One region of the Burkholderia pulmonis genome, then DNA from elsewhere that is predicted to be linked to it. Evidence: predicted binding sites of a transcription regulator. Region 1 holds the regulator's gene; each other region holds the start of a gene.

Region 1 (7,081 bases):
GAAGAAGTGAAGCGCGAGCATCGCGAGAACGAAGGCGATCCGCACGTGAAGGGGCGGATCCGCCAGCAGCAGCGCGCGATCGCGCGCCGCCGGATGATGGCGGCCGTGCCGAAGGCCGACGTGGTCGTCACGAACCCGACGCACTTCGCCGTCGCGCTGCAATACACGGACGGCGAGATGCGCGCGCCGAAGGTCGTCGCGAAGGGCGTGAACCTCGTCGCCGCGCGCATCCGCGAACTCGCGGCCGAACACAACGTGCCGCTGCTCGAGGCGCCGCCGCTCGCGCGTGCGCTGTATCACAACGTCGAACTCGAACGCGAGATCCCCGGTTCGCTGTACTCGGCCGTCGCCGAAGTGCTCGCGTGGGTCTACCAGCTCAAGCGCTTCCGCTCGGAAGGCGGCGCGTTCCCGGCGGTGCCGGTCGATCTCGACGTGCCGGCCGAACTCGACAAGGGCACGTCGGTCGCCGCCGAAGACGAACGTGAAGAAGCCGAGGACACCCTCGGCAAGCAAGGAGCCTCCGCATGAGCACCCCGACCGGCCTGCTCGCGAAGCGCCCGAACCTGCTGGCAGGCACGAACCTGCGCACGCTCGCGGGCCCGATCCTCATCTGCATGATCCTGGGGATGATGATCCTGCCGCTGCCGCCGATGCTGCTGGATCTGCTGTTCACGTTCAACATCGCGCTCTCCGTGATGGTGCTGCTCGTCAGCATGTACACGATGAAGCCGCTCGACTTCGCGGCGTTCCCGAGCGTGCTGCTGTTCTCGACGCTCCTGCGCCTGTCGCTGAACGTCGCATCGACGCGCGTCGTGCTGCTCGAAGGCCACACCGGGCCGGACGCGGCCGGCCAGGTGATCGAGGCGTTCGGCCACTTCCTCGTCGGCGGCAACTTCGCGGTCGGCATCGTCGTGTTCGTGATCCTGATGATCATCAACTTCATGGTGATCACGAAGGGCGCGGGGCGGATTGCCGAAGTGTCCGCGCGCTTCACGCTCGACGCGATGCCCGGCAAGCAGATGGCGATCGACGCCGACCTGAACGCGGGCCTCATCAACGAGGAACAGGCGCGCAAGCGCCGCCAGTCCGTGTCGCAGGAAGCCGAGTTCTACGGGTCGATGGACGGCGCGTCGAAGTTCGTGCGCGGCGATGCGATCGCCGGCCTGATCATCATGGCGATCAACGTGATCGGCGGGCTGATCGTCGGGATGGTCCAGCACGACATGAGCTTCGCGGCGGCCGGCACGAACTACACGCTGCTGACGATCGGCGACGGCCTCGTCGCGCAGATCCCGTCGCTCGTGATCTCGACCGCGGCCGGCGTGATCGTGTCGCGCGTCGCGACCGACGAGGACATCGGCACGCAGATCACCGGCCAGCTGTTCACGAACCCGCGCGTGCTGGTGATCACCGGCGTGATCATCGTGATCATGGGGCTGATCCCCGGGATGCCGCACTTCGCGTTCCTCGCGCTCGGCGGCGGCGCGATCTGGCTGGCGCGCACGCTGACGAAGCGCGCGGCGGCCCGCAAGGCGGCCGGCGACGTGACCGACATCGCCCCGCCCGCCGTGCTGCCGTCCGACAGCCACGAAGCGACCTGGGACGACGTGCAGCTGATCGACCCGCTCGGCCTCGAGGTCGGCTACCGGCTGATCCCGCTCGTCGACAAGAACAGCGACGGCGAGCTGCTCAAGCGCATCAAGAGCATCCGCAAGAAATTCGCGCAGGAAATCGGCTTCCTGCCGCCGGTGATCCATATCCGCGACAACCTCGAACTGCGGCCGAACGCGTACCGGATCGCGCTGAAGGGTGTCGAGATCGGCGTCGGCGAAGTGTTCCCGGGCCAGTGGCTCGCGATCAACCCCGGCCAGGTGACGGCCGCGCTGCCGGGCGCCGTCACGCAGGATCCCGCGTTCGGGCTGCCGGCCGTGTGGATCGACGTCGCGCTGCGCGAGCAGGCGCAGGTGTACGGCTACACGGTGGTCGACGCGAGCACGGTGGTCGCGACGCACCTGAACCATCTCGTCGTCCAGCACGCGGCCGAACTGCTCGGCCGTCAGGAAGTGCAGGCGCTCGTCGAGCGCACCGGCAAGGACGCGCCGTCGCTCGTCGAGGACCTCGTGCCGAAGACGATCTCGCTGACGACACTGCAGAAGGTGCTGCAGAACCTGCTCGAGGAAGGCGTGCCGATCCGCGACATGCGCACGATCCTCGAGGCCGTGTCCGAGCATGCGGGCCGCGGCGACGCGTTCGAGATCACGGCAGCGGTGCGGCTCTCGCTCGGCCGCGCGATCACGCAGCAGTGGTATCCGGGCGCCGGCGAAATGCAGGTGATGGGCCTCGACGCGAATCTGGAGCGCGTGCTGTCGCAGGCGCTCGCCACCGGCGCGAACCCGGGCCTCGAACCCGGCCTCGCGCACAACCTTCTGACCGGCACGCAGCAAGCGATGCTGCGTCAACAGAATCTCGGGCTGCCGCCCGTGCTGCTCGTGCAGCACGCGCTGCGCGCGATGCTCGCGCGTTTCCTGCGCCGCAGCCTGCCGCAATTGAAAGTGCTGTCGTATGCCGAAGTGCCGGACACACGCACGATCAAAGTTGTTAACGTCATCGGGGGTTCCGCTTGAACATTCGCAAATTCACCGGCGCAACGAGCCGCGACGCACTTCGTCTCGTGCGCGAGGCGCTCGGCGCCGACGCGGTCGTGCTGTCGAACCGCACGCTCGATGACGGCAGCGTCGAAATCGTTGCACTCGCCGATTCGGACCTGGCCGCGGTGGCGCCGCCGGCCGCGCGCCCGCGCCTCGCCACGTCGCGCCTGCCGGAATCCGTGCCGGCCGCGGCCGTGCCGGGCATCGTGTCGCGTCCGGGCGCCATGCCGGCCCGTCCGGCCGTCAATCCGTATGCCGCGGGTGAAGGCGGGCTGCCGGACGTGTTCTCGTCCGTGTTCGGCGCGAGCGCCGACGCGGACGAGGCGGATGTACACGCTTCGCCGTTCGACGCGGATGCGCCGGCCACGGCATCACCGTCGATCGCCGCGCAGGCCCTCAACGCACCGGCCACCGGTGCGCCGGCGGCTGCTTCCGAACCCGCACCGTGGCTGGTCGAGCACGCGAAGCGCCTGACGCAGCAGCGTGACGCACTGGTCGCGCGTACGCAGGCGCCTGCCGCGCCGCAGCCGAGCGCGCCGCAGGCCGCAGCCGGCGCGACGCCGCCCGACTGGGCGCGCGACATCGTGCGTGACGCCGAGCGCCGGATGCCGGCTGCCGCGACCCGCGCCCCCGACGCGGGCGCCGCGTACGCCGCCAAGACGGCCGAGCGCACGCGCCTGTCCGCCGACGCGGCCGCCGCGGTGGCCGATGCGGTGAAGTCGCGCATCGAGCGGATCGTCAACGACACGGTGATGCAAGAGCTCGGCGAACTGCGCGGGATGATGGAAGAGCAGTTCGACAGCCTGATGTGGCACGACCGCCAGCGTCGCAGCGCCGTGCACGGTGCGCTGACGAAGCACCTGTTCGCGGCCGGCTTCTCCGCGCAGCTCGTGCGGATGCTGGTCGACAACCTGCCGTCCGGCGACGGCGCACAGACCTTCGAGCAGGCCGCCGAATGGGCGCAATCGGTGCTCTCGTCGAACCTGCCGGTGCTCGACAGCGAGGATGCGCTGATGGAGCGCGGCGGCGTGTTCGCGCTGATGGGGCCGACGGGCGTCGGCAAGACGACGACCACCGCGAAGCTGGCCGCGCGCTGCGTGATGCGCTTCGGCGCGAGCAAGGTCGCGCTGCTGACCACCGACAGCTACCGGATCGGCGGCCACGAACAGCTGCGCATCTTCGGCAAGATCCTCGGCGTGCCGGTGCACGCGGTGAAGGATGCGGGCGATCTCGCGCTCGCGCTGTCCGAGCTGCGCAACAAGCACATCGTGCTGATCGACACGATCGGCATGAGCCAGCGCGACCGCGCGGTGTCGGACCAGATCGCGATGCTGCATGGCGCGAACGCGCCGGTGCAGCGCCTGCTGCTGCTCAACGCGACGAGCCACGGCGACACGCTCAACGAAGTTGTGCAGGCGTACCGCAGCGCGGGCGAGCATCCGGACCTCGCCGGCTGCATCCTCACGAAGCTCGACGAGGCGACCCACCTCGGCGGCGTGCTCGACACGGTGATCCGCTACAAGCTGCCGATTCACTACGTGTCGACCGGCCAGAAGGTGCCGGAGAACCTGTACGTCGCGTCGACCAAATTCCTGCTGAAGAGCGCGTTCTGTGTGCCGCGCGACGGCTCGCCCTTCGTGCCGCAAGACGAGGACATGCCGACGCTGCTTTCCGCACTGACCGCACGTTCCACCGCCGAGCTGCACGAGGTGCGATTTGGATAAACGGATCATCGACCAGGCCGAAGGGCTGAGGCGCCTGCTGGCCGGGCGCGCGTCGCGCATCGTCGCGGTGACGGGCGGGCCGGCGGGTGTCGGCTGCACGTCCACCGTCGTGAACCTCGCGACGGCGCTCGCGTCGCTCGGCAAGGATGTGCTTGTCGTCGACGAGCGCGCCGACGTGCACTCGGCCAGCGCGACCCTGGCAGGCGCCTGGCTGCGCGACGGCGAACGCACGCGGGTGGCCGCCGGTTTCGGCCTGTGCGCGGCCGCGCGGCTCGCGCGCGCCGGCTACAGCGACGCGCAGCTGAGCGACTTCATCGACGGCCCGGCCGACATCGTGCTCGTCGACACGCAGCTCGGCGCCGACGGTTCGTTCTCGGCGCTCGCACGCGAAGCGCACGACGTGCTGGTCGTCACGCGGGTCGCCGCGCAGGCGATCACCGAGGCGTACGCGTGCATGAAGCGGCTGCATTTCGCGCACGCGTTCGCGCAGTTCCGCGTGCTGACCAATCACGTCGGCAGCCATGCGGACGCGAAGACCGCTTTCGACAACCTCGCGGGCGTCGCGAGCCGCTACCTGACCGTGTCGATCGCCGACGCGGGCTGCGTGAGCGCCGATCCGCTCGTCGAGCACGCGCGCGAACTGATGCATGCGGTGGTCGACGCGTTCCCGTCGTCGCAGGCCGCGCGCGACTACCGGCAGATTGCCGCCGACCTGTTGTACTGGCCGATGCGCCCGCGTTCGGGTGCCGGCCGCGCCGTCCACGCGGGCGGCAAGCCGTCGTATGAGGCGGGCGCGGCACACGCCGCGTGAGCGCCTAAGGAGAGAGCCATGATGTACAACGCTCAAGGAAAGATGTCCCAGGCCGACGTGCTCGCGCAATATGCGCCGCTCGTGCGCCGCCTCGGGCTGCAGCTCGTCGCGAAGATGCCGGCGAGCGTCGACCTCGACGACCTGATCCAGGCCGGCATGATCGGCCTGATGGACGCGGCCGGCCGCTACAAGGAAGACCAGGGCGCGCAGTTCGAGACCTACGCGACGCAGCGCATCCGCGGCGCGATGCTCGACGAGCTGCGCAGCAACGACTGGCTGCCGCGCAGCCTGCGCAAGACGTCGCGCGAGGTCGAGCACGCGGTGCACCAGGTCGAGCAGCATCTCGGACGCTCGGCGAGCGAGACCGAGATCGCCGGACACCTGAACATGCCGCTCGACGAATACCAGGGGATGCTGCAGGACCTGCACGGCAGCCAGCTCATCTATTACGAGGATTTCGACCGTGCGGCCGACGACGAGCCGTTCCTCGACCGTTACCGCGTCGATCACGCCGATCCGCTGTCGGCGCTGCTCGACGAGCACCTGCGCGAGGCGCTCGTCGAGGCGATCGAGCGGCTGCCGGAGCGCGAGAAGCTGCTGATGTCGCTGTACTACGAACGGGGTCTGAATCTGCGCGAGATCGGCGCGGTGCTCGAAGTGAGCGAGTCGCGCGTGTGCCAGCTGCACAGCCAGGCCGTCGCGCGGCTGCGCGCGCGGCTGCGCGAACAGGCATGGGTCGGCGCGGAGTCCTGACCCTTTCATGACGGCCGCGCGCGCCGACGCCGCGCGCCCGGGCCGTCCCTGCGCGGTGCTTGCGCATTCCGCGCGCCGATTTGCTACAATCCCCTCCGTTTTCCGAGGAGCGTTGCGACGGACCATCTGCGTCCGCCAGGCTCGGAAGGCTTCACCAAGCAGCCGTGCGGCGAGAAAGTGGTTTCGCGCCGGCTCCGCTTCCTGAACGGCGCTCACGTCACCAATCTAGAAACTTTTTAGAAAGGAGGGCGTGATGAACGCCATTATCGATTCCAAGGCTTCCCACGATTACGTCGTCGCCGACATGGCGCTGGCCGGCTGGGGCCGCAAGGAACTGAACATCGCCGAGACCGAAATGCCGGGCCTCGTGCAGATCCGTGACGAATACAAGGCAGAGCAGCCGCTGAAGGGCGCGCGCATTGCCGGTTCGCTGCACATGACGATCCAGACGGGCGTGCTGATCGAGACGCTGAAGGCGCTCGGCGCGGATGTCCGCTGGGCGTCGTGCAACATCTTCTCGACGCAGGATCACGCTGCGGCCGCGATCGTCGAGGCCGGCACGCCGGTGTTCGCGTTCAAGGGCGAGTCGCTCGACGAGTACTGGGAGTTCTCGCACCGCATCTTCGAATGGCCGAATGGCGAATTCGCGAACATGATCCTGGACGACGGCGGCGACGCGACGCTGCTGCTGATCCTCGGCTCGAAGGCCGAGAAGGACCGTTCGGTGATCTCAAAGCCGACCAACGAGGAAGAAGTCGCGCTGTACAAGTCGATCGCGAAGCACCTCGACATCGACGCGACCTGGTACTCGAAGCGCCTCGCGCACATCAAGGGCGTGACCGAAGAAACCACGACCGGCGTGCACCGCCTGTACCAGATGGAAAAGGACGGCCGCCTGCCGTTCCCGGCGTTCAACGTGAACGATTCGGTCACGAAGTCGAAGTTCGACAACCTGTACGGCTGCCGTGAATCGCTCGTCGACGGCATCAAGCGCGCGACCGACGTGATGATCGCGGGCAAGGTCGCGGTCGTCGCGGGCTACGGCGACGTGGGCAAGGGCTGCGCGCAGTCGCTGCGCGGCCTCGGCGCGACCGTGTGGGTCACCGAAATCGATCCGATCTGCGCACTGCAGGCGGCGATGGAAG
Region 2 (7,081 bases), on a different replicon from region 1:
TCGACTGGTGCCGCGAGCAGGGCTTCACCGTCGTGCAGGCGGAAGAATGCTGGAACAAGTCGCTCGTGCCGCTGATGGCGCAGGTGCGCGAACGCGTCGGCGACACGCCGGTCTACCTGAGCTTCGACATCGACGGCCTCGATCCGTCGTTCGCGCCCGGCACCGGCACACCGGAAATCGGCGGCCTCACCGTGCAGCAAGGCCTGGAAATCATCCGCGGGATGAAGGGCCTGAATATCGTCGGCGCGGATCTCGTCGAAGTGTCGCCGCCGTACGATCCGGCCGGCACCACCGCGCTCACCGGCGCGAACCTCGCGTTCGAGATGCTCTGCGTGATGCCGGGCGTCGCCTACCGCTAACCCGACCGACAGGATGCCCCTCATGTCCACTGCCGAGCTTTCCCGTTCCATGACCTCGTTCGTGCTGCCCGCCGCGCGCATCGCCGGCCAGCCGGTGCGCACGCATTCCGATACCGCCGGCGCGCCGATCTTCAACGCGTCGACCGGTGTCGCGATCGGCTGGCAGGAATTCGCGACGCCCGCGCACGTCGACGCCGCGGTTCGCGCCGCGCGCGACGCGTTCGCCGGCTGGCGCGACACGCCGCCCGCCGAGCGCGGCCGCGTACTCGCGACTGTCGCCGAGCGCGTCGAAGCCGCGCGCGATCGTCTGGCCGCATTGCAGATGCAGGTGAGCGGCAAGCCGCCGTTCGAAGCGGAAGCCGATGTCGGCGACGTCGCCGCGACGTTCGCGTACTACGCGAAGCTGTGCGAAGACCCCGCGCTGTTCGCGGCCGAACCCGTCGCATTGCCGAGCGACGCCGTCACGGCCGAACGCTTCCACGACGCGGTCGGCGTCGCCGCGCTGGTGATGCCGTGGAACTTCCCGATGGTCACGACCGCATGGAAGCTCGCGCCCGCGCTCGCGGCCGGCTGCGCGGTCGTGCTGAAGCCGTCCGAACTCACTTCGCCGACCGAGCACGCGCTGCTCGACATCATCGTCGAAGCCGGCGTGCCGACCGGCGTCGTCAACGTCGTGAACGGCGGCGCCGATGTCGGCGCGGCGCTGACCGCGCATCCGCTGATCGACAAGATTTCGTTCACCGGCAGCACCGCGGCCGGCCGCAAGGTGATGCAGGCCGCCGCCGTCGACATGAAACGCGTGACGCTCGAACTCGGCGGCAAGTCGTCGCTGATCGTGCGCGACGATGCCGATCTCGACGTCGCGGTGTCGCTCGCGGTGGCGGGTGCGTTCGCGAACGCGGGCCAGATGTGCTCGGCCACCGCGCGCATCCTCGTGCACGACAGCCTCTACCGCAGTTTCATGGCCGCGTTCGAGACGGCCGTGCGCGCGCTCGTCGTCGCGCCGCCGGCCGCCGAACAGGTCGCGATGGGGCCGTTGATCTCGGCCGCGCAGCGCACGCGGGTCGAAGCGATGCTCCAGCAAGGCATCGATGCGGGCGCACGCGTCGCATTCAGCGGCCGCGTGACGGATGCCGGCGGTGAAGGCTTCTTCATGGCGCCCGTCGTGATCGCCGAACCGGCCGCCGACAATCCGCTGTGGACCGACGAAGTGTTCGGCCCCGTCGCATGCGTGAAGTCGTTCCGCACGGATGACGAAGCGATTGCGCTCGCGAACGACACGCGCTACGGGCTCGTCGCGACCGTCGTCACGCGCGACGCGGCCATCGCAAAACAGTTCCAGCAGCGCGTGCGCGCGGGGCTCGTGTGGATCAATGCGCCGCAGCTGATCTATCCGCACGTGTGCTGGGGCGGCTTCGGCCTCAGCGGGATCGGCCGCGAACTCGGCGTCACCGGGCTGCGCAGCTATCAGGAACTGCGCCACGCGATGCGCGCGATCGACTGACCAGTGCGGCCGTCCAGGCCGTTGGCGACATCGCGGAATGGGCCGCGATGTCGCTTTTTTTTCGTCTCTTCACCGCGTCAAACCGGACGGCCGGCAAGCGCCCCGTCATCCGCCCCGTTGTTTGAGGGTCGCATCGGCACACTTTTTTGATCTCGATCAAGAAAACCGCATGCCGCGTACCGCGACGTCATTGCGCATTCCGCAGCAACTCGCCCGCCAGCCCGGCACACCGGCCGTCAGCACACGAAAAGCGCGCCGCCCGTGATACACGGAATCACGGGTTCAGTTGCGCGGACCGCTGCCGTTATTGCATCAACACCCGCCGACGGGCAACGCAGCCGGATCGAACCTGCAACGCGATGCGCCACTGCCGTGCGGGAACGATGCGGAACCGGTCATGCCGTCCGGCAAACCCGTCCCGCTCGCATTTTCGATCACAACACGCAGCCGCGCACCAGTCGCAAAGAGGTAACCATGTTTGTCGCAATCGGGTGGATCGTCGTCATCGGGTCGGTGATCGGCAGTTTCGTCGGCGTCGGCGGCCATCTTCCGGCGCTGCTGCAACCGTTCGAGCTGCTATGCATTTTCGGGGCCGCGCTGGGCGCCTTCGTCGTCAGCAATCCGGTCACGACGCTGAAGAAGACGCTCAAGAGCCTGCCGACCTGCTTCAAGGGCGGCGGCTATACGAAGCAGCAATACGTCGAACTGATCGCGCTGCTGTTCGAGCTGCTGCAGAAGGCGCGCAAGGACGGCATGATGGCCCTCGAAGCCGACGTCGATGCGCCCGAGCAGAGCCCGCTGTTCCAGAAATATTCTCATGTACTCGAAGACCATCACCTGCTCGACTTCATCGTCGACTACTTGCGGATGATGTCGAGCGGCAACGTGAACGTGCTGGAAATGCAGGATCTGATGGACGAGGAACTGCACACGCATCATGCGGAAGCATCGGTCGCGGCCAACGCGATCCAGAAGATGGCGGACGGCCTGCCGGCATTCGGCATCGTCGCCGCGGTGATGGGCGTCGTGCACACGATGGGCTCGGTCGGCGCGCCGCCCGCCATGCTCGGCAAGATGATCGCCGGCGCGCTCGTCGGCACGTTCCTCGGCATCCTGCTCGCCTATGGCTTCGTCGGTCCGCTCGCGGATCTGCTCAACGCGAAGGGCCGCGCCGCGGGCAAACCGTTCCATTGCGTGAAGGCTGTACTGCTCGCATCGATGAGCGGCTACGCGCCGTCGGTCGCGGTGGAGTTCGGCCGCAAGGTGCTGTTCACCGCCGATCGCCCGAGCTTCAAGGAGCTCGACGAAGCCGTGCGCGCGACCAAGTCGCCCAAGGCAGCGTAACGGATACGCGAGGACACGGAACACGCCATGGCCGACCATCGCTCCAGTTCGTCGAAGCAGTCCGCAACGCCCTCGCTCGTCGTCGTGCGTCGCAGGAAAGGCGAAGACCATGACGCCCACCACGGCGGCGCGTGGAAAATCGCCTACGCCGATTTCGTCACGGCGATGATGGCGTTCTTCCTGCTGATGTGGCTGCTCGGCTCGGTCTCCAAGTACGACAGGCAGGGGATCGAGGACTACTTCAACACGCCGTTGTCGACGCTCCTGTCCGGCGGAAAGGACGCGGAAGCGCCGCGCCCGAACGTCGTGCAGGGCGGCGGCCGCGACATGTCGGACCCGGCGCCCGCAATCGACAGGAAGACGCCGGCGCCGGCCGATTCGCCCGCGGCGCTCGCCGGCATCGTGGATACGCAAAAGCTGGCACGCCTGAAGGCCACGCTGACCGCGGCGATTGCCCGCAGCCCGTCGCTGCGCGCGTACCAGGACCAGATCCGGATCGCGATCACCAACGAAGGCTTGCGCATCGAGATCGTCGATTCGCTCAAGCGCCCGATGTTCGCATCGGGGAGTGCGCAACCGGAAAGCTATGCGACCGCGATCCTCACGCAGATCGGCGCGGCGCTCGACAAGGTAGAGAACCGCGTATCGATCGCGGGGCATACCGATTCGACACCCTATCCCGACGGCCGCACCGGCTATTCGAACTGGGAGCTGTCCAGCGACCGGGCCAACGCCGCGCGGCGCGCGCTGGTCGCCGGCGGGTTGCAGGAGGACAAACTGCTCCAGGTGCGCGGGCTCGCGGACGTGCTGCCGCTCGACAAGAACGTCGCGGACGAGCCGACCAATCGCCGCATCAGCATCCTCGTGATGAACCATGCCGCCGAGCAGGCGTTCTTTCGCGACGGCGGCCGGACGACCGTCGACGAGACGCCCGGCATCCGGGCGGCCGTCCTGCCGGTTGCAATTACGCGGCAGCACCCGGCGGCGATCGACTGACGGGCACGGCCGTCCAGGCCGTTGGCGGCACCGTGTTTCGCGACACGGTGCCGCCCTTTTTTGCGCATTCGATATATTCCGTAGAATATATCGCTATCCACCCACCCCGGAGAAACACCATGGCCCGCCCGTCGACGGATCGCATCCCGCAGCACAGCGCCCGGGAACGGCCGCTCGCGCGCCGGATCAGCGCGCTCAAGCCGCTGTCGAGCGACGCGCGTGCGCAGCAGGTCACCGATGTCGTCGATGCGTTCCGGCGCCTGCGCGGCAGCATCGCGCGTTTCATCCGGATGTTCTCGGCCGCACACGCCGACGCCATGCCGGACGACGCGCTGTCGGCCATGAGCTTTCGTGAACTGCTGTCGACGCTCGAACACGAAGCCCGCACCGCACGCTTCGCGCGGCTGTCCGATCTCGAACGCGCGATCGGCCACGCGCGCCGCCTCGAACGTACGCGCGACGACGTGTTTTCCGACTCGTTCAGCAACGATCCGGCCGCAATGCGCAACGCGGTTACCGCACTGGAACGCGTCGACGTGCTGTTCGTCGGGCTGTGCGTCGAATCCGTGATGGCGCGCCATGCACCGGCATCGCTCCCCGTTTCGGCCGCAATCCCTGCCGTCCTGCCGCAAAACGACGATTCGACGGTGCCCTGCTGAGCGCGGCAACCGGCCGCGCCCGGTGGTTTCCCCCGAATTTCACCCGCTATATTCCGTGGTATATTTCGCGAATCTTTCGCGCATCCGTCTCCGGCATGATCGTGCCGGATAGAGGTCAACATGCACGCTCCGCCCTTTCGCCTTGCCCGCACGGCGGATCTCACGTCGCCGGGCGGCAATCCTCCCGCGGCCGCCGGCGCGCGGATCGACGCGTGCTGCGCGCCGTCCCGCGCACAGCAGGCCGAGCTGAAGCGCCGCACGCGCCTGTCCGAACTCGATGCCAACCTGCACTGCTCGATCATCGGCACCTGCCTGACCACGCACGAGCTGCGCAAGCTGGTGCCGAAGTTCGCCGATCTCGACCGCCAGCACGCGACCGATCTCGACATCCATCACGCGGCCGTCGAGCTCGCGATCGGCGGCGCGGCCGGCGCCAAGGCGTTGCACAAGGCGCTCGACGAGCGCTACGCCGGGGCGATACGCGCGTTCGACAGCGCGAAGGACGCCGACGAACTCCTCGCACGCTGGAAGGACGCACTCAAGAGCGGCGACATCCCGCCCGCGTACTGGGCGCTGATGACGCATCCGCGCACGACGATGGGCGTGCGCCAGGCCGCGTTCGGCGACCTGCACATGCTGTCGCACCTGGTCGGCGCGGCCAATCGCGCCGATATCCGGCGGCTGGTCGCGCTGGAAGAAGAGAATGCGGAACTGCACGCGAAGATCGAGCGGCAGCAGGCGCGCCTGCACGAGATGAGCACGCAGCGAGATGCAGCGCTGCAGGAACTGGAAGCGCTCCACGCGCGCCAGAATGCCCAGCCGCTGGCCGCCGAAAGCGTGTTGCGAGACGAAGTGCATGAACTGCGCGAAGCACTGGCCGCACGCGACGAGCGGCTTGCGCTGCACACGAGCCGCCGCGAGGCGGCCGAGCAGCGGATCGCCGCGGAACAGGCGAGCGCCCGCGCGATGCGCACACGGCTCGACGACCTGATGGCGATGGTGAAGACGCTGCGCGCGGAAGCGAGCGCGATCGAGCAGGCGGTGCAGGCGTCAACCGACGATCCGGCCGACCCGGCGACGGATTCGCTGTCGATGCTCCAGGGCAGGCGCCTCGTGTATGTGGGCGGGCGGCCCGGCTCGAACCGGGTGATCCGGCGGATCGTCGAAACGGCGGGCGGGGACATGACGCTGCACGACGGCGGCATCGAGGATCGCAAGGGCCTGCTGGCCGCGGCGCTGCCGGGCGCGCACATGGTCGTGTTCCCGGTCGACTGCATCGACCACGATTCGATGAACCTGCTCAAGCGCATTTGCGAGCGCCATCACATCGCGTACTACCCGCTGCGGACCGCCAGCGTGGCCAGCTTCGTCGAACTGATCGGGCGGCTCGATGCGCAGGCCCGCGACGTCATCGCGCCGGATGCCGCCGCGAGCGATACGTCACGCTTCTGCCTGCGGCACGGGTAATCGGGCGACAGCGCTGCTCAGCGGCGCACCATTTTCGTGAGCGAGGCGATCTCTTCAGCGCAGGCCGCATACGCGCGTTCTTCGATCCCGCGATAGAGGCGGATGATCTCCTCGCCGACCGGCGTCAGCACGCTGCCGCCGCCGCTCTGCCCGCCATGTTCGGACACCGTCGCCGGCGATTTCAGCGAACGGTTCAGTTCGTCCATCAGCAGCCATGCACGCCGGTACGACATTTTCAGGCTGCGCGCCGCCGCCGAGATCGAACCGTGCTCGCGCACCGCTTCGAGCAGCGCGACCTTGCCCGGGCCGAGCGCGATCGTGTCGGCCTGCTGGATACGCATTCTGAACCGCACCTCAGGCTTGGGGTGTGCCGAAGTCTTCATGTTGTCCGCCGAGTGATCGATGCGGGCAAGCATACACGATGGCCGGCGCGGCGAACGCCGGCGGCACACGCGCCGCGTTCAGAGCTCGAGCACGCGCGCGACGATGCCGGCCAGCCGCTTCACGTGGCGCGGCGCGGGCAACAGGTCGGCGCCCGAGAACAGCAGCGGCGCACCGTCGTCGATCGACAGCGGCGCGTCGCCGCATTCGAACGCGACGATCACGTGTTCGCCGACGGGCGTGTTGAACAGCTCGTGCCACGAAAACGTGACCGCATAGCCGTCGTGCGCATGCGCGATGAACACCATGCGCTTGAAGTCGCCGGGCGCGTCGTTGCGCAGGCCGGCCGCGTCGAGCAGGTCCTTCAGCCG
Region 3 (7,081 bases), 920 kb from region 1:
ATGCGGCGCGACGATCATCACGAGGCCCGACAGCGACATGAATGCGACGCCGAGCGCGAGTGCGACGAAGCCTGCGTGCCGCGCGGCGACGGGGGAGCCCGCGCCGACCCAGTAGCCGACGCGCACGTTGGCGGCCTGGCCGATCGCCAGCGGCACCATGAACGACACCGACGCGACGTTCAGCGCGATCTGGTGTGCGGCAAGCGACGTCGCGCCCAGCACGCCGACCGTGAGGCCGGTGGCGAGGAACAGCGTCGATTCGACCCCGTACGTGATCGCGACGGGCCAGCCGATGCCGATCAGCTCGCCCATCACGGGCAGCTTCGGACGCGACGCGGTCACGAAATGGCGGAAGCGCTGCCGGCCGTGCAGCAGCCAGATCAGTGCAAGCGCGGTGAGCCAGATCGTGATCGTTGTCGCGACCGCGGAGCCGAGAAAGCCGAGGCGCGGCAGCCCGAATGCGCCGTGGATGAGCCCGTAGTTCAGCACGCCGTTGACGCCGACGCCGCCGACCGACACCCACAGTAGCCGCTTGGCGGCGCCGATCGCAGGCAGGAATGCGCGCATCAGCCCGACGCCGATCAGGCTGCCGAGCGCCGCGTAGCGCAGGATGCCCGTATATTCGCCGACGTGATGCGCGAGCAGCGGCGGCTCGTGGAACATCAGCAGGATCGGTTCGGACAGCGACAGCGCGACGATCGCGGGAATCGCGAGCAATACCGACAGCGCGAAGCCCGTCCAGTAGATGTGAGGCACGCGATCCTCGGCCTGCGCGCCGCGCGCATGCGCGACGCTCACGCTGACCGACGACAGCACGCCTTGCAGGATGGTCACGATGACGAAGAAGAAGTTCGCGCCGAGCCCGCCCGCTGCGAGCGAGTCGGGGCCGAGCGAACCGAGCAGCACCGTATCGGTGACGCTCATCGCCATCTGGGAAAGTTGCGCGATCGCGAGCGGCGCGGCGAGGCGCGCGGTATCGGCGGCGTGACTGGATAGCGACGGCGGTGCGGCGGCCGTCCGCGTGAGACCGGAATGCGACATGGAATGGGCGCTCGCGCGAGTGCGGGCCCGCGCTCTATGTATTTATTTTGAGAGACGGTTAGCTTACGGCTTTATTCGTACCGTGTCGAACGCGTGCGCCGATGGCCATGTCGTGCGCAGGGGGAACGATGCGGGTGCTAAGCCTCGCGTACTGCGATGCGCGTGTCGCCGAGCAGCACGACCTGGCCCGCGCGGATCTTGCAGGTCTTGCGCAGCTCGACCGCACCGTCGACTTTCACCGCGCCGGACGCGACGATCAGCTTCGCGGTACCGCCGCTGTCCGCGAGGCCGGTGATCTTGAGAAGGTTGTGCAGCTCGACGTATTCGCCGGTCAGCGTGAAATCCAGATTGGGCATGACGAAGAAGGTGCGCGAGGCGCGGGAGGAAACGCCCGCATCATACGGCACCGCGCGTCGGCATGCGAGCGCGGGCCGGCCCCGCATGCAGTTGTTAAGGACTGTGAGCGATTCGTCAGCAAATGAAACGGTGGGTAACAGTCTGAGAAATCGACGAACCGGCCGTGCAGGCCGCGGGTCTTCTGTCATACCTGCTGCGTGTTGCGGCAGGGATGCCACGGGCCGCATCGCTGCGGCCCGGGCTCACAACTCTCGAGGAGAATTGCCATGTCCAGGATTCGTACGATGCTGATCGGTGCCGCGCTGACGGCGTTCGCCACTTCGGCCGCATTTGCCCAGACGGGTACGGCGGCGCAGGGTGCAGCCGGTGCCGGCGTGCAGGCGCAAGCGCCGGCGGCAGGTGTCGGCGCAGGCGTGCAGGGCGGCGCCGGCGCGAACGCGTCGGGCAATGCGGCCGGCGGCGCAACCGATGCGGTCGGCGCGGCAGCCGATGGTGCGAAGGAGTCGGCGAAGTCGACTGCCCATTCGGCCAAGAAGCACACGAAGCATGCCGCGAAGTCGGCCAAGGGCCATGCGGGCTCGGCCAAGACGAAGGCCGGCGAAGCGACCGAAGGCGGCGCATCGGTCGGCACGGAGGGCGGTGCATCGGCCCAGGGCGCGACGCAGTAAGCGCTACGCGACGGCGACTGTCAAAAGGCCCGGTTCGCTTTGCGTGAACCGGGCCTTTTTCATGGCGTCGTGCTGTCAGCGGAACGGGTGCGCGGTTACGGCCGGCGTTGTCCTTGCCCTTGTCCCTGCCCCTGGGCCGGCCTGACGGCGGCCGGCGTGAATACGCTGCGCAGCCAGGCGGCGAGCCGTGCGAAGACGTCGTACGGCTCTTCGACGAAGATCTCCGGCTTCAGCAGCCGCAGGTATTCCATGATCTGCTGCGCTTCCTGCTTCTGGAACGAGCCGTGCGCGAGCCCGAGCCGCAGCAGCCCGCGCAGTTCGCCGAGCTTGTCGCGCGCGGTGCTGCCGACGCTCATCTCGCACGCGAGCTTGGCCTCGTAGATGCGCTGCCGCAAGGATTCCGCGAGCCGCCACGCAGGCGTCTGCATCAGTTCCTCGAGCGTCTGGATGTCTTGCGCCGCGCCCTTGATCTGCGACGCGAGCGGGTCGATCAGCGACGGGTCGCCCTGCGCTTCGGCGACGATCGCCTTCGCCCAGTCGCGGCACGCCTTCGCGAGCTCGTCGGGGGTCCATTCGGAGCGCGACGCAAAGCCGAAGCCGAATTCGCCGGCCTGCCGCATCAGGATCGCGACGACATCCGGAAATTCCTTGTCGAGCGTGCGCTTGGCCCACGCATACTGGCCGCCCTGCAGCATCCGCTGCACCGCGTGTTCGGTCAGCGGCACCATGTTGTCGAGCAGTTTCGCGCGCAGGAAATCCTCGAACGACGGCGTCGCGAACTGCGGGTCGAGTTTCAGCGACACGCGGACGAACGCGTCGTAGTCCTTGCGCAGGGACTCGAGCGTGTCGTCCTTGAGGGAAAGGGTGATCTGGCCCATGAATCGTCTCGATGGCGGCCCGCGCAAGCCGGCGGCCGGCACGGCGCACCGGGGCGGGCGCAGCGTCGACTGACCGGTGCGCGCCGAGGCCGGTGGCGGGTCTTCATTCCCTATATCGGCGCGCCGGGCCGAAACTTGAGCGCGCGCGGTGGAGTGTCCGCTCAGGCGGCCAGCCAGTGCGGGAGTACGACCCCTTGCCAGAAGAAGAACACCACGAGCCCGGCCGCGATCGTCACGAGCGGGCGGCGGGTCGCGGCCGACACGAGCACTGCGGCGAGTGCGCCGACCAGTTGCGGATTGCGCCAGGTCAGCTCGGCCGTGCCGCCGTGCGGCGAGACGGCCATCGGCACGATGATCGCGGTCAGCACGGTGACCGGCACGAAGCCGAGTGCGGTCCGCACGAGCGGCGGGAAGGTCAGCCGCTCGCCGAACAGGAACAGCGTCGAGCGGATCGCGTACGTGATGACGGCCATCCCGAGGATCAGCAGCGCGTAGCTCACGATGCGGCCTCCGTGCGCGAGCCGGCGCGCGTACGTTCGTGCAGCAGCGTGAGCGCGACGCCGATCGCAACGCCGGCGGCGACCGCGCCGAGCAGCCCGAGCTTGTACGGCCAGCCCTGCCAGAAGTAAGCGAGCGTGCCGGCCGTCGCGGCGGCCGCGAAATAGCGCAGCGTGCCGAGCTGCGGAACGACGATCGCGATGAAGGTGGCCGCCATCGCGAAATCGAGGCCGAGCGACTGCAGGCCCGGGAACGCCGCGCCGAAGCCGATGCCCGCGAGCGTCCAGACCTGCCAGTTCAGGTACATCGCGAGCCCGGAGCCGAAAAAGTAGTGGGGGCCGATCGCGCCGGGCGGGAAGTGCCGGTAGTGCGCATAGGCGACCGCGAACACTTCGTCGGTCATCAGCGCGCCGAGCGTCGCGCGCCAGCGCAGCGGCAGGTGCGCGACATAGGGCGCGAGGGTTGCGCTGTACAGCAGATGGCGCAGGTTCACGATCAGGGTCGTCGCGAGCACGACGACGAAGCTCGCGCTACCGGCGATCAGGCCGAGCGCGATGAACTGCGCGGAGCCTGCGAACACGGCGAGCGACATCAGTGCGCCATGCCATGGGGCGAGCGGGCCGCCGCCGACGAGCGTGCCGAAAATCACGCCGAACGGGGCTGCGCCGATCATCATCGGAATCGTGTCGCGCGCGCCGTCGAGCCATTCGTTGAGCGGGCGGCGCGGGGGCGATGCGGGTGTCGGGTTCAAAGAGCGGTCCTCCATGCGTTGGAGGATAGCGGGCCGGTGGCGGGACGGCTTGTATGTTCTTGCGCCCGCCGGACGGGGGCGGCTCGCGTACTGGCAACTGCCGGCCGCATCTCGGCCGCCGGCCGCGAGCGCCGCGTGTCAGCTTGCTTGCCAGCGCCCGGGCGGCACGCCGAACATCCGTTTGAAATGCCGCGTGAAGTGGCTCTGGTCGACGAAGCCGCTGGCCGCCGCGACGTCGGCGACGGGGACGCCCGCGCGCAGCGGCGCCAGCGCACGCTGCAGCCGCAGCTGGTTGCGCCATGCATGCGGCGGCATGCCGGTCGTGCGCGTGAACAGGCGCGCCGCATGGAACGGCGACAGGCCGGCCGCCTGCGCGACGTCGTCGAGCGTCACCGGCGACATCAGATCGGCGGCGAGCCGTTCGCGCATCGCGTCGACGCGCGGTTCGTCGGCCACGTACGGCGCCGGTCGCGGCAGTGCGTCGGCATGGCGCACGATCAGCGTCGACAGCGCGTCGAGCATCGCCGTTTCGGCGGCAAGCGGATCGTAGATGCGCGGTGCGTTGCTTGCCGGGTCGTCGGCCGGCCGACCGTGCGCATGTGCCTGTGCGCACAGCGCGCGTTCGCTGCCGGCTTCCATCATCCGGTGCGCCAGGGTGAGCCGGGCGGCGAGATCGGCGTCGTGAATCACGTCGGGGGCAAACCACGGTGCGTCCTGCGGACGGCCTGCGATTGCGCTCGTGAGTTCGCGGATGAAATCGACCGGCAGGTAGCTGACGCGATAGCACCAGCCTTCGTCGGCTGCGCGCGACCCCGTATGCACTTCGCCGGGGTTGATCACGGGCACGCTGCCCGTGTCGGCGACATAGCCGTTGCCGCGATAGGTGAAGCGTTCCGCGCCTTCGAGAATCACGGGGATCGTGTACGCGTCGTGCCAGTGCGGCGCGAACGTGTGGTCGCGATAGGTCGCCGTGACGAGATCCGCATCCGGCAGCAGCGGCGTGCGCCAGTAGCGTGCGGAATCCGGAAGACGGGTGGCGGACATGATCGGGCGCGGGGGAGGTCGAACCGATAGTGTATCGCTCGCGCGCCCGGCGGGCGCAGGCTTTACTTGACCGGAATCGTCGTGCCGGCGGGCATCGGCACCGCGGTGACGGCGTTCTTCGGGCTGCCGCTGACGATGCGGTCGCTGTAGGTCAGGTAGACGATCGTGTTGCGCTTCTTGTCGACCACGCGCACGACGTGCAGCGTCTTGAAGATGAACGACATGCGTTCGCTGAACACGTCGGTCTGCTGCTTGAGCGGTTCCTTGAAGCTGATCGGGCCGACCTGTCGGCACGCGATCGACGCTTCGCTCGGATCCTCGGCGACGCCCAGCGTGCCCTTGATTCCGCCCGTGCGCGCACGCGACACGTAGCAGGTCACGCCGTTCACGACCGGATCGTCATACGCTTCGACGACCACGCGGTCGGAGCCCGTGACGCGGAAATGGGTGTTGACGCTGCCGACTTCCTCCGCGTGCGCGAGCGGTGCCGCGACGAAGGCGGAGAGCAGGAGGGCGAAGGGGGCGGAGCGGAGGAGGCGATGCTTCATCGACGGAACCGGATGCGAATGCGGGACAGAGACTCTAGCACGCGCGTGACCGGGCAATGAAAGGCGGAACAGCGGGAGGGCGGCAGGAAAAACAAAAGGCCCGTCGAATGACGGGCCTTTCGCTTGTCTGGCTCCCCGACCTGGGCTCGAACCAGGGACCTACGGATTAACAGTCCGGCGCTCTACCGACTGAGCTATCGGGGAATAAATCGGTATATCTGCGTGTGTTGTTTCCAACAAAAAACCCGTCCACTTTCAACGGGCTTTTGTGTTTTTGGCTCCCCGACCTGGGCTCGAACCAGGGACCTACGGATTAACAGTCCGGCGCTCTACCGACTGAGCTATCGGGGAACAAACAACAACAGCAGAGAAACGAGATTGTATGGAGTGTTCGCTAACCTGTCAATACTTTTGGGCGGTGGCGCACAAAAGTTTTTGACGGCCGCTGCGCGATCAGCGTTCGAGCAGGTGCAGTTTGTCCTGCACGTCCTTCCACTCGTCCGCGTCGGCCGGTGCCGGCTTGGTCTTCGTGATCGACGGCCAGCCCTTTGCCAGCTCGGCGTTCAGCTCGGTGAACTGCTGCTGGTCGCCCGGAACGTCTTCTTCGGCATAGATCGCGTTGGTCGGGCACTCGGCGACGCACACGGCGCAGTCGATGCACTCGTCCGGATCGATGGCGAGAAAGTTGGGACCTTCACGGAAGCAATCCACCGGGCACACATCCACGCAGTCCGTGTATTTGCACTTGATGCAGCCTTCGGTCACAACGTGAGTCATTAAAACGCTCCTGCTTGGCGGTATATATGGGGTGGCGTTTGCGCCAAAAGCGGCATTGTAACTGAAGCGCAAAACCCGCATGGCGTGGTCGGCTATCCGGCTTATATCGTTTCGTGATTAGTTTATGGGGTGTGCAAAGATGATGCCCGCACACGGGGCGCCGGCGCGACGGGACAAGGCGGCGGGCGGTTTCACGATGGTCGGGCCCGCATTCGGGTAACATGGCCGACAGACCGGGCGGCGCGCGGTGCGCCGGGGCCCTGTCACGATATTGGCGGTGCCGTAATCATGATCATCACTTCGCTGCTGGACACGGATCTCTACAAGTTCACGATGATGCAGGTCGTCCTGCATCATTTTCCCGCTGCAAGCGTCGAATACCGTTTCCGGTGCCGCACACCGGGCGTCGATCTCGTGCCGTACATCGACGAGATCCGCGACGAGGTACGCGGCCTTTGCTCGCTGCGCTTTTCCGACGTCGAGCTCGACTACCTGCGGCGCATGCGCTTCATCAAGAGC

What was found. The regulator FliA, encoded in region 1, starts transcription of late flagellar genes. The targets are predictions, from matches to a motif close to CTAAAGTTTNNNNNNNNNNNGCCGNTA.
Region 2: motA (flagellar motor stator protein MotA) is a predicted target of FliA. The motif match lies at 2,144-2,170, and genes of this name have one in related genera.
Region 3: AC5LXK_RS05385 (DUF4088 family protein) is a predicted target of FliA. The motif match lies at 3,058-3,084, and genes of this name have one in related genera.

What each region holds. Positions count from the first base shown of each region.
Region 1 covers NZ_OZ480186.1:226,393-233,473, forward strand. The annotation lists gene flhB (flagellar biosynthesis protein FlhB) at 1-528, shown strand, start outside; gene flhA (flagellar biosynthesis protein FlhA) at 525-2,624, shown strand; gene flhF (flagellar biosynthesis GTPase FlhF) at 2,621-4,372, shown strand; gene AC5LXK_RS01065 (MinD/ParA family ATP-binding protein) at 4,365-5,183, shown strand; gene AC5LXK_RS01070 (RNA polymerase sigma factor FliA) at 5,202-5,936, shown strand; S-adenosyl-L-homocysteine riboswitch at 6,035-6,157, shown strand; gene ahcY (adenosylhomocysteinase) at 6,190-7,081, shown strand, end outside.
Region 2 covers NZ_OZ480187.1:2,956,744-2,963,824, forward strand. The annotation lists gene speB (agmatinase) at 1-359, shown strand, start outside; gene AC5LXK_RS30020 (aldehyde dehydrogenase family protein) at 382-1,863, shown strand; gene motA (flagellar motor stator protein MotA) at 2,338-3,207, shown strand; gene motB (flagellar motor protein MotB) at 3,235-4,203, shown strand; gene AC5LXK_RS30035 (hypothetical protein) at 4,323-4,862, shown strand; gene AC5LXK_RS30040 (DUF2325 domain-containing protein) at 4,983-6,329, shown strand; gene AC5LXK_RS30045 (winged helix-turn-helix domain-containing protein) at 6,347-6,670, opposite strand; gene AC5LXK_RS30050 (molybdopterin-dependent oxidoreductase) at 6,791-7,081, opposite strand, start outside.
Region 3 covers NZ_OZ480186.1:1,142,435-1,149,515, forward strand. The annotation lists gene norM (multidrug efflux MATE transporter NorM) at 1-1,041, opposite strand, end outside; gene AC5LXK_RS05375 (RNA-binding S4 domain-containing protein) at 1,179-1,397, opposite strand; gene AC5LXK_RS05380 (hypothetical protein) at 1,665-2,066, shown strand; gene AC5LXK_RS05385 (DUF4088 family protein) at 2,162-2,944, opposite strand; gene AC5LXK_RS05390 (AzlD domain-containing protein) at 3,106-3,444, opposite strand; gene AC5LXK_RS05395 (AzlC family ABC transporter permease) at 3,441-4,208, opposite strand; gene AC5LXK_RS05400 (AraC family transcriptional regulator) at 4,332-5,237, opposite strand; gene AC5LXK_RS05405 (CreA family protein) at 5,300-5,785, opposite strand; tRNA gene AC5LXK_RS05410 (tRNA-Asn) at 5,914-5,989, opposite strand; tRNA gene AC5LXK_RS05415 (tRNA-Asn) at 6,061-6,136, opposite strand; gene fdxA (ferredoxin FdxA) at 6,239-6,562, opposite strand; gene pncB (nicotinate phosphoribosyltransferase) at 6,851-7,081, shown strand, end outside.